Regions from separate parts of the Salinicola sp. V024 genome, predicted to be linked through region 1. Evidence: predicted binding sites of a transcription regulator. Region 1 holds the regulator's gene; the other holds the start of a gene.

Region 1 (4,337 bases):
CGCCGCCAACTACCTGACCGTGGGGCAGATCTATCTGCAGGCCAATCCTCTATTGCGTGAACCCCTGCGCCTTGAGCACATCAAACCGCGCTTGCTCGGGCACTGGGGCACCTCTCCGGGGCTCAATCTCATTTATGTTCATCTCAACCGCCTGATCAAATGGCATGATCTCGACATGCTTTATTTCACCGGCCCCGGCCATGGCGGACCGGCGCTGCTCGCCAATCTATGGCTGGAGGGCAGCTACAGTGAGTATTATCCCGCCATCCCGCGGGATGAAGCGGGCATGCTAGCGCTGTTTCGACAATTCTCGACACCGGGAGGCGTTCCCAGCCATGTGAGTGTGCCGACACCGGGCTCTATTCATGAAGGGGGGGAGCTGGGCTACGTGCTGATGCATGCCTTCGGCGCCGTGTTCGATAATCCCGATCTGATCGCCACGGCCATCGTGGGTGATGGTGAAGCCGAAACCGCCCCGCTGGAAGGTTCCTGGAAGGGCATCCGCTTCCTCAATCCCGAACGGGACGGAGCGGTACTACCGATCCTGCATCTCAATGGTTACAAGATTTCTGGCCCTACCATCCTGGCACGGCAAAGCGATGCCACCCTGCGCAAGCTGTTCGAGGGTCACGGCTACACCCCCTATTTTGTCGAGGGGGACGACCCCATGAGCGTCCATCAGCGGCTGGCAGCTGTTCTGGAGCGGGCGGTCGAGGACATTCGCGGGATCCAGCAACGCGCTCGTACCCTCGGCATGCATACACTGCCGCCATGGCCGATGATTGTCATGCGCACGCCCAAGGGCTGGACCGGTCCTGCCAAGGTGGATGGCCAAACCATCGAGGGTACCTTTCGCGCTCATCAGGTACCGTTATCCGGCTTTCGTGAGCATCCCGGGCATATCGAACAGCTCCAGCAGTGGCTCGAAAGCTATCGGCCCGAGGATCTTTTCGATGAGCATGGCTGCCCCACTGCCGAGATCGCCGCACAGGCGCCCGAGGGCAAGCGACGCATGGGCGACAATCCCCATGCCAATGGCGGGCGGCTAAGCGTACCGCTCGTGCTACGCGATGGCGCCGCCTATGCTGTCGATGTCAACGACGCCAACCGTGCTCGTGAGCGGCACGAATCCACTCGCGTGCTGGGAGAATTCCTGCGCGATATCTATCGCGACAATCCGCACAGCTTCCGCCTGTTTTGCCCCGACGAAACCAATTCCAATCGTCTGGGGGCCGTGTTTGAAGCCAGCGATCGTTGTCTGGTCGGTACGAGCCTCCCCGGGGATGATCATGTCTCCCCACAGGGCCGTGTCATGGAAGTGCTCAGCGAGCACAACTGCCATGGCTGGCTGGAAGGCTACGTATTGACCGGCCGTCATGGTCTGTTTGCGAGCTATGAGGCCTTCGCCACCATTGTCGACTCCATGGCGACACAGCACGCCAAATGGCTAGAACACGCGGATGAGGTGACTTGGCGAGCCCCCATTCCATCGCTGAATTACCTGCTGACTTCGACCTGCTGGCGCAATGATCACAATGGCTTCAGTCACCAGGGTCCGGGCTTTATCGACAACCTGTTGACCAAACAGCCCAGGGTAGTGCGCATTTATCTGCCTCCTGATGCCAACTGCCTCTTATCGGTGGCCGAACACTGTCTACACAGTCTCAACTATCTCAATGCCATCGTTATCGACAAACAACCCCAGTTACAGTATCTGGATCTCACCGAAGCCCGCGCGCATTGTGCCCGTGGGGCCAGTATCTGGCCCTGGGCCAGCAGTCAGGACGGGGACAATCCCGAGGTCGTGATGGCCTGCGCGGGGGACATTCCCACTCAGGAAACCCTCGCCGCAGTGGATCTGTTGCACCAGTTCGTTCCCGACCTGCGGATACGTGTGGTCAACATCGTGGATCTGATGATGCTGCCCCCGCCGGACCGACATCCTCACGGCACCAGTGAAACCACGTTCATCGACCTGTTTACCTCCAACAAGCCCGTGGTCTTTGCCTTTCATGGGTATCCGGGCGTCATCCATCAGTTGCTGCATGGGCGTGCCGGTACCGAACGCTTTCATGTTCGGGGCTATCAAGAAGAAGGGACGACCACGACGCCGTTCGATATGGTGGTTCTCAACCGGCTGAGTCGCATCCATCTCTGCGGCGACGTTCTGCGCTATGCCCCTAGCTCCCTGGTGGGCCGGGCACGCATCGTCAGGCACTTGGAGGAGATGCTCGACAGGCACCACCGTTATATCCGTGAGCATTTCGATGATCTACCGGATATCGCAAACTGGACATGGCCGGGGTCGCCTGAACGATCTACTGATCAAGATCAGTGACATTAAAAGGTCACACACTCCCCGCTGGTACATCATCCTTGACAAGCATATGGTGTTAATCCACGGATAATGATAGAGGTCGAATCATGTCCCGCACTTTTGACATGCCAGCACATGAATGCCAGTACCATCTGAACTGTCATTCATGCCGGCTCAAAGCCTTGTGTCTGCCATTGGCGCTCGAAATGGGGGCTATGGATCAATTCGATGCCATTATCAAACGCCGTGCGCCAATGGTTAGCGGAGAGCGTCTGTTCAGTCAGGGAGAGCCTTTTTGTCATGTATTCGCCATCCGTTCGGGTAGTCTCAAGCTGATCATCCTGGACCAAGACGGGACAGAGCAGATCGCTCAGTTCTATCTACCCGGTGAACTGGTTGGCATGGATAGCATCAACGACAACGTCTACTCGGGATTTGCGGTCGCACTGGAACGGACCTCGGTGTGCGAGATTCCCTTCCATCATCTGGATGCCCTCGCCGAACGGATTCCCCAACTGAGAAATCAGCTCTATCGCAACATGAGCAAAGAACTGATGGATAATCGGCGCCTGATTCGGTTGTTGACCTGCAAAAGCGCCGAAGAACGTCTGGCGAGCTTTTTCATCGACCTGGCGTTGCGCTTTGAACGCGGGGGATACTCCCAGCATAGCTATCGCCTCCCGATGTCGCGCACCGACATAGCGCATCATCTGGGTCTTGCCCTGGAAACCGTCAGTCGCCTCCTGAAACGCTTCCAGCAGCAGAAACTCATGACCATCCATGGCCGTCAGGTAGAGATTGCCAATATCGATGAACTGGGTATGCTCGCTGAAAAACCCATCTGCCCAGAACTGAGCCGCGAGATACACGCCTAACTGCCGGATCTGGCCATCGCTGCCTCACCCGGGACTGCCTTTGCATCCACAGCCATCGGTCACTTCCCGGCGTTCGCAGTCTCAGAATCGCCTAAAGAAAGCGTTGACTCTCGGTGCGAAAAGGAACGGGATGATCGCGTTGTTCGCGGCATCTCAAGCCGATCATGACGCCCCTGCATAAGCCAACGTCTACCCTCGATAACAGCTACATCCCGCCCCCACTCGCAAACTCCTGTTGTCGATCGGATTTCCGAGGCACCACAGTCGCGCTCGGGAAGACACCACTTTCCTCCCCACCGAATGCGAAAACTGCGTCCCGCCCTCAGCTCTCAAACCAATGTTGTATTACATCGTACGAATAAAAAGGCTAAAACAGAGTTCGGGATGACGCAGTGGGAGCGCTGTCGCGATCGGGCCATACCGATGTCACGGCCAGATCGCCAGATAGCGATCGATCGGTCCACGGGTCCGGAACTATCGCGTTCGATAGCTTGCCCAGCGCTCTCACTGAAGAGCAATTTCAGAACAACCACCCGACATAACGACGCCTTTTGGCAAACCGACGCACCAGCCTCATCAAGCAAGGGATACGCCATGAAACTCAAGAAGACACTCCTCGGATTCGTCTGCCTCGCATCGTTGGCGGTCAGCGCCGCCCACGCCGACTACCCCAGCCGGGATGTCCGCGTCATCGTGCCAGCGGCTGCCGGCGGCGGTACCGATGCCATCGTCCGCAAGATTTCCAACATTGCCGAAGAATCGCTCCCCGTGTCGATGTACGTCGAGAACGTCGAGGGCGGGATGACGGCCACCGGTCTGCTGCAGTTGATGAAGGCCCGCCCCGATGGTCAGACCGTTGCCGCGATCACCTACGACAGCATCATCACGATCCCCTGGAAGAACATGCTGCCCGGCTTCAACATGGACAAGATGCGCATGATTGCCCGCATCACCAGCGAAGCCGACGCCATCACGGTGCCGGAAAACTCTCCCTACAAGACGCTGGACGACCTGATCGCCGCTGCCAAGGAGAAGCCCAACAGCGTTCGTGTCGGCATTCAGAATATGGGCGCCAGAACGCACCTGACACTGCTGCAGCTCCAGCAGCAGACCGGCGCCAAGTTCAAGATCGTCTCCTACGACAA
Region 2 (4,337 bases), on a different contig from region 1:
GACGACCGCTGGGCGATCGTCATCTCCAGCCGGGGCAGATCGTGCCGGAGATCCGGTTCGGTACGGCGTACGCCGTCAAGGTGGAAACCCGGCCATACGATCGCGAGTCGATCTCGTCTCACCGCGAGCCGTTGGTCGCCGTCGCGCGTCCGTTGTCTCAGGTTCAGATCGGCGAGGAGTTGGCGACACTTGGCGGTAGCGGGTTCCACGCGATGTCCGTGGCCGGGCGCCGGCTCGAAGGGCGCTATCTCGCAGGGAGCGATCGCGCCATGATCATCTCGGCGGGTCAGCACGCCAACGAAACCAGTTCGCCTGCGGGCACGCTGCAGGCGGCGGCGGTTCTCGCGGCACGAGACGGGGCGCATTTCACGCTCTGCCCGCTGGAGAACCCGGACGGTTATGCGCTTCATCAACGGCTGATCGCCGATAACTCCCGGCACATGCATCACGCCGCGCGGTATACGGCGCTGGGCGATGATCTGGAGTACCGGGAAGGCGAAGCGCTTCACGAGAAGGCAATCCGCGTCGAGGCCGAGCGCCTGACCAACGCGTTGTTGCATATCAACCTGCACGGCTACCCGGCGCATGAATGGACGCGGCCGCTGTCGGGGTACATTCCACGTGGGTTCGAGATGTGGACACTGCCCAAGGGGTTCTTTCTGGTGTTGCGACATACGCCTGGCTGGGCCGACGCGTCACGGGCGCTGATCGAGGCGGTCACGCTGGCGCTGAACGAAGTGCCGGACCTGCGCGCGTTCAACGACCGTCAGATCGCGCTGTTCGAGAGACATGCCGGTGACACCGGCTTTGAAATGATCAACGGCTTTCCGTGTCTGATCTCGGAAGACGATCGTCACCGGGTGCCGATGACGTTGATCACCGAATATCCCGACGAAACGATCTACGGGCCCGCCTTCCAGGCTGGCGTGGCAGCTCAGCGGGCCTCGGTGCTGGCGGCTTACGATGCGCTGCAGGCGCTTCCCGATGAGCTTCTGGCCTCCTGAATCGGGCCCGGTTACATGCCAAGCGTGGGCGGCAGTATCGCCAGATCGCCACTGGCCTGTTCGAAGGCGCGCGCCAGCTGCAGCACGCCCCGGTCGTTGCGGGGCCTGCCGATCAGCTGGAAGCCCATCGGTAGGCCTGCGTCGTTGCGTCCCGCCGGTAGGCTGATCGTCGGCGCCCCGAGCATCGAGGCGGGAACCACCACTTCCATCCAGCGATGGTAGCTGTCCATCGGGTGCCCGGCGATGTCGCGTGGCCAGTGTGTCTCCACGTCGAAGGGAAAGACCTGGGCGCTGGGCATGGCGAGATAGTCGAAGCGCTCGAACAGGGCGCTCCAGGCGCGGTAGGCCTCGCCACGCTGCACGTTGGCAGCGTGAATGTCCTGCGCCGAGAGCCGCAAGCCGCGTTCGACTTCCCACCGGGCTTCGGGTTTCAGCCGGGCGCGGCTGTCGGGGTTGGCGTAGTGCGCGCCCAGGTTGCCGGCGACGGCCCAGTGGCGCAGCGTGGTCCAGCTCTCCCACAGCGTTTCGGGGGCAAAGGGCAGATCGACTTCCTCCACATCGCAGCCAAGTCGGCCGAAGTGCGCCAGCGCCGCTTCGCAAAGGGCGAGAACGCCGGACTCCATGGCCAGATGGCCTTGCCAGTCGCCCAGCCAGCCGATCTTCACACCGCGAACGTCGCGTTCGAGTACGCCAGCAATATCGCTGCCCTCGGGAAACAGGGGTTCTCCCAGCGACAGCGGTACGCGCGAATCGAAACCGGATTGCGTGTCGAGCAGCCTCGCCACGTCTTCGACGGTGCGGCCCATCGGACCGTTGGTGGCAAGCTGCTGACCGAACGGATCGGCGGCGAGATCTGGCACTCGACCGAACGAAGGGCGAAAGCCAATCACGTGATTGAACGCCGCGGGGTTTCGCAACGAGCCCATCATGTCGCTGCCGTCGGCGACCGGCAGCATTCGCATGGCGAGCGCCGCCGCCGCGCCACCGCTGGACCCGCCAGCGGTTCGCGAAAGGTCGAAGGCGTTACGGGTGGCACCGAATAGCGGATTGTAGGATTGCGAACCCAGGCCGAATTCCGGCGTATTGGTCTTGCCGATGACGATCGCGCCGGCCGCGCGCATGCGCTCGACCATCAGGCTGTCATGGCTGGCAATCTGACCGACGAGCAGCGGCGAACCCTGAACGGTCGGCAGCCCCATGGCGTCGGAGAGATCCTTGATCGCCTGGGGGAAGCCGTGCATCCAGCCACGCGACTGCCCGGCGGCGAGCTCGTGATCGGCGGCGTCGGCCTCGTCGAGCAGCGGGACACGTTCGCGGCGGGAGACCATGGCGTTGACGATGGGGTTCACGGCGTCGATGTGGTCGAGATAGGCGCTCATCACCTCGCGGCAGGAGACCGATCGATCATGGATGCGCCGCGACAGCGTAGTGGCGTTCCAGGTCACGATCTCGGCCAGTGGCCGTTGAGCGGAAGTGTGGTCGGAAGCGTTGGACATCGGCAGGGTCCCGGCAAAAAGAGAGTGTCGATTAGCATACCGCAGTAGCGTTGCCGGCACGCCACTGCGGTTTTCCGGGTTGCCCGCGTTCGGCTCACCGCGGCCCGGCAGACGGCCATCATCAGAAGTGTCAGGGTCTTGGGCCGGTCGTCACACGAAATGCGGCTAAGGTCTAACGGCATTTCCAGTATGATGTATGACAACATGGCTGACAGAATGCCGGCCTTTTCCTGCCTGTCCAGTAGATCAGGCGGTCGAGCGATTGCATGGCAGATTGACGTTAATCCACGACGAGGGACTCTAGGTGAACTTTTCCAAACAAGCGGTTGTAGCCTCCATTACCGACGGTCTGCTGTCGTTTCCGGTGACCGATTTCGACGCCAACGGCAAGTTCGACGTCGAGAGCTATCGTCGCCGTCTGCTGTGGCTGAAGGAGTACGAGGTCTCCGCTCTTTTCGTGGCTGGCGGTACCGGCGAATTTTTCAACATGACGATCGAAGAGTATCGCGAAATCGTCAAAGTCGCCGTGGAGACCATCGGTGGCCACGTGCCGATCATCGCCAGCGCCGGTCAGAGCGCCGAGCTCGCCAAGGCGCATTGCCAGGCCGCTCAGGAAGCCGGCGCCGACGGCATTCTGCTGATGCCGCCGTATCTCACCGAATGTCCGCAGTCCGGCATCGTCGAGTACGCCGCCAGCGTCTGCGATTCCACCGATCTCAGCGTGATCTACTACAACCGCGCCAACGGCTATCTCAACGTCGATGCGGTCCAGGCCCTGGCCGACCGCTGCCCGAATCTGGTCGGTCTGAAGGACGGCAAGGGCGACATGCAGGCGCTCAATATCATCATCAAGACGCTGGGCGACCGCCTCGCCTACGTCGGCGGCGTGCCCACGGCCGAGATCATCGCCGAAGCCTATCTGGCGATTGGTGTCAGCACCTACTCTTCTGCCGTGTTCAACTTCGTGCCGGAGATGGCGGTGAAGTTCTATCAGGAACTGCGAAAGGGCAACAGCGAGTTCATTCGTCAGGCGATGCGTGAATTCTTCGTGCCGTTCGTCACCCTGCGCGATACCCAGAAAGGCTATGCCGTCAGCCTGATCAAGGCCGGCGCCGATCTGGTCGGTTACCCGGCAGGCGATGTGCGCGCCCCGCTGACCATGCCCAGCGAGAAAGAGCGAGCGACGCTCAAGCAACTGATCGAAAAAGCCGGCGCGCTATAAAACCGGCCTTCCCGGCTATTCCAATCCTGTGGGCGGCTTTTTGGCCGCCCTGCACGCTGGCGGGATGTACGCTGACGCCACTTCGGCCGTCGAACGTGCATCGCCTTGACGGAGACTCCCCATGTCGAGCCACGCTACGCCCACCATCACGGAAATGCAGGTCATCCCGGTCGCGGGCCGCGATAGCATGCTGCTCAACATCGGTGGCGCGCACTCTCCCTGGTTCACCCGCAACCTGATCATCCTCAAGGATAGTGCGGGTAATACCGGCGTCGGCGAGGCGCCGGGCGGCGAGACGATCCAGCAGTCACTCGAACAGGCCCGTTCGCGGGTCGTCGGCCAGCCCATCGGCAAACTGCGTTCGATGGTGGCGTCGCTGCATTCCGCCGGTCGCGGTGCCGATTTCGAGGATTTCGGCAAGGGATCCTGGACCTTCGAACTGCGTGTCAACGCGGTAGCGGCGCTCGAGGCGGCGCTGCTCGATCTGTTCGGCAAGTTCCTCGACGTGCCCGTTGCCGAGCTATTAGGCGACGGCAAACGGCGCGACAGCGTCGAGGTGCTGGGTTATCTGTTCTTCATTGGCGATGGTCATGCGACGCCGCTCGGCTATCGTCG

The links. Region 1 encodes FNR, which switches genes on or off when oxygen is low (the NO sensors DNR and NnrR bind a similar motif). Its sites were predicted from a motif close to TTGATNTANATCAA; they were not measured.
Region 2: a site for FNR is predicted at 2,690-2,703, ahead of kdgD (5-dehydro-4-deoxyglucarate dehydratase). Genes of this name have one in related genera too.

The regions. Positions count from the first base shown of each region.
Region 1 covers NZ_JBQXYB010000001.1:107,296-111,632, reverse strand. Annotated here, with positions in the region: gene ACUN9V_RS00515 (phosphoketolase family protein) at 1-2,338, shown strand, start outside; gene fnr (fumarate/nitrate reduction transcriptional regulator Fnr) at 2,425-3,192, shown strand; gene ACUN9V_RS00505 (Bug family tripartite tricarboxylate transporter substrate binding protein) at 3,787-4,337, shown strand, end outside.
Region 2 covers NZ_JBQXYB010000006.1:218,621-222,957, forward strand. Annotated here, with positions in the region: gene ACUN9V_RS11490 (peptidase M14) at 1-1,004, shown strand, start outside; gene ACUN9V_RS11495 (amidase) at 1,016-2,500, opposite strand; gene kdgD (5-dehydro-4-deoxyglucarate dehydratase) at 2,805-3,722, shown strand; gene ACUN9V_RS11505 (enolase C-terminal domain-like protein) at 3,844-4,337, shown strand, end outside.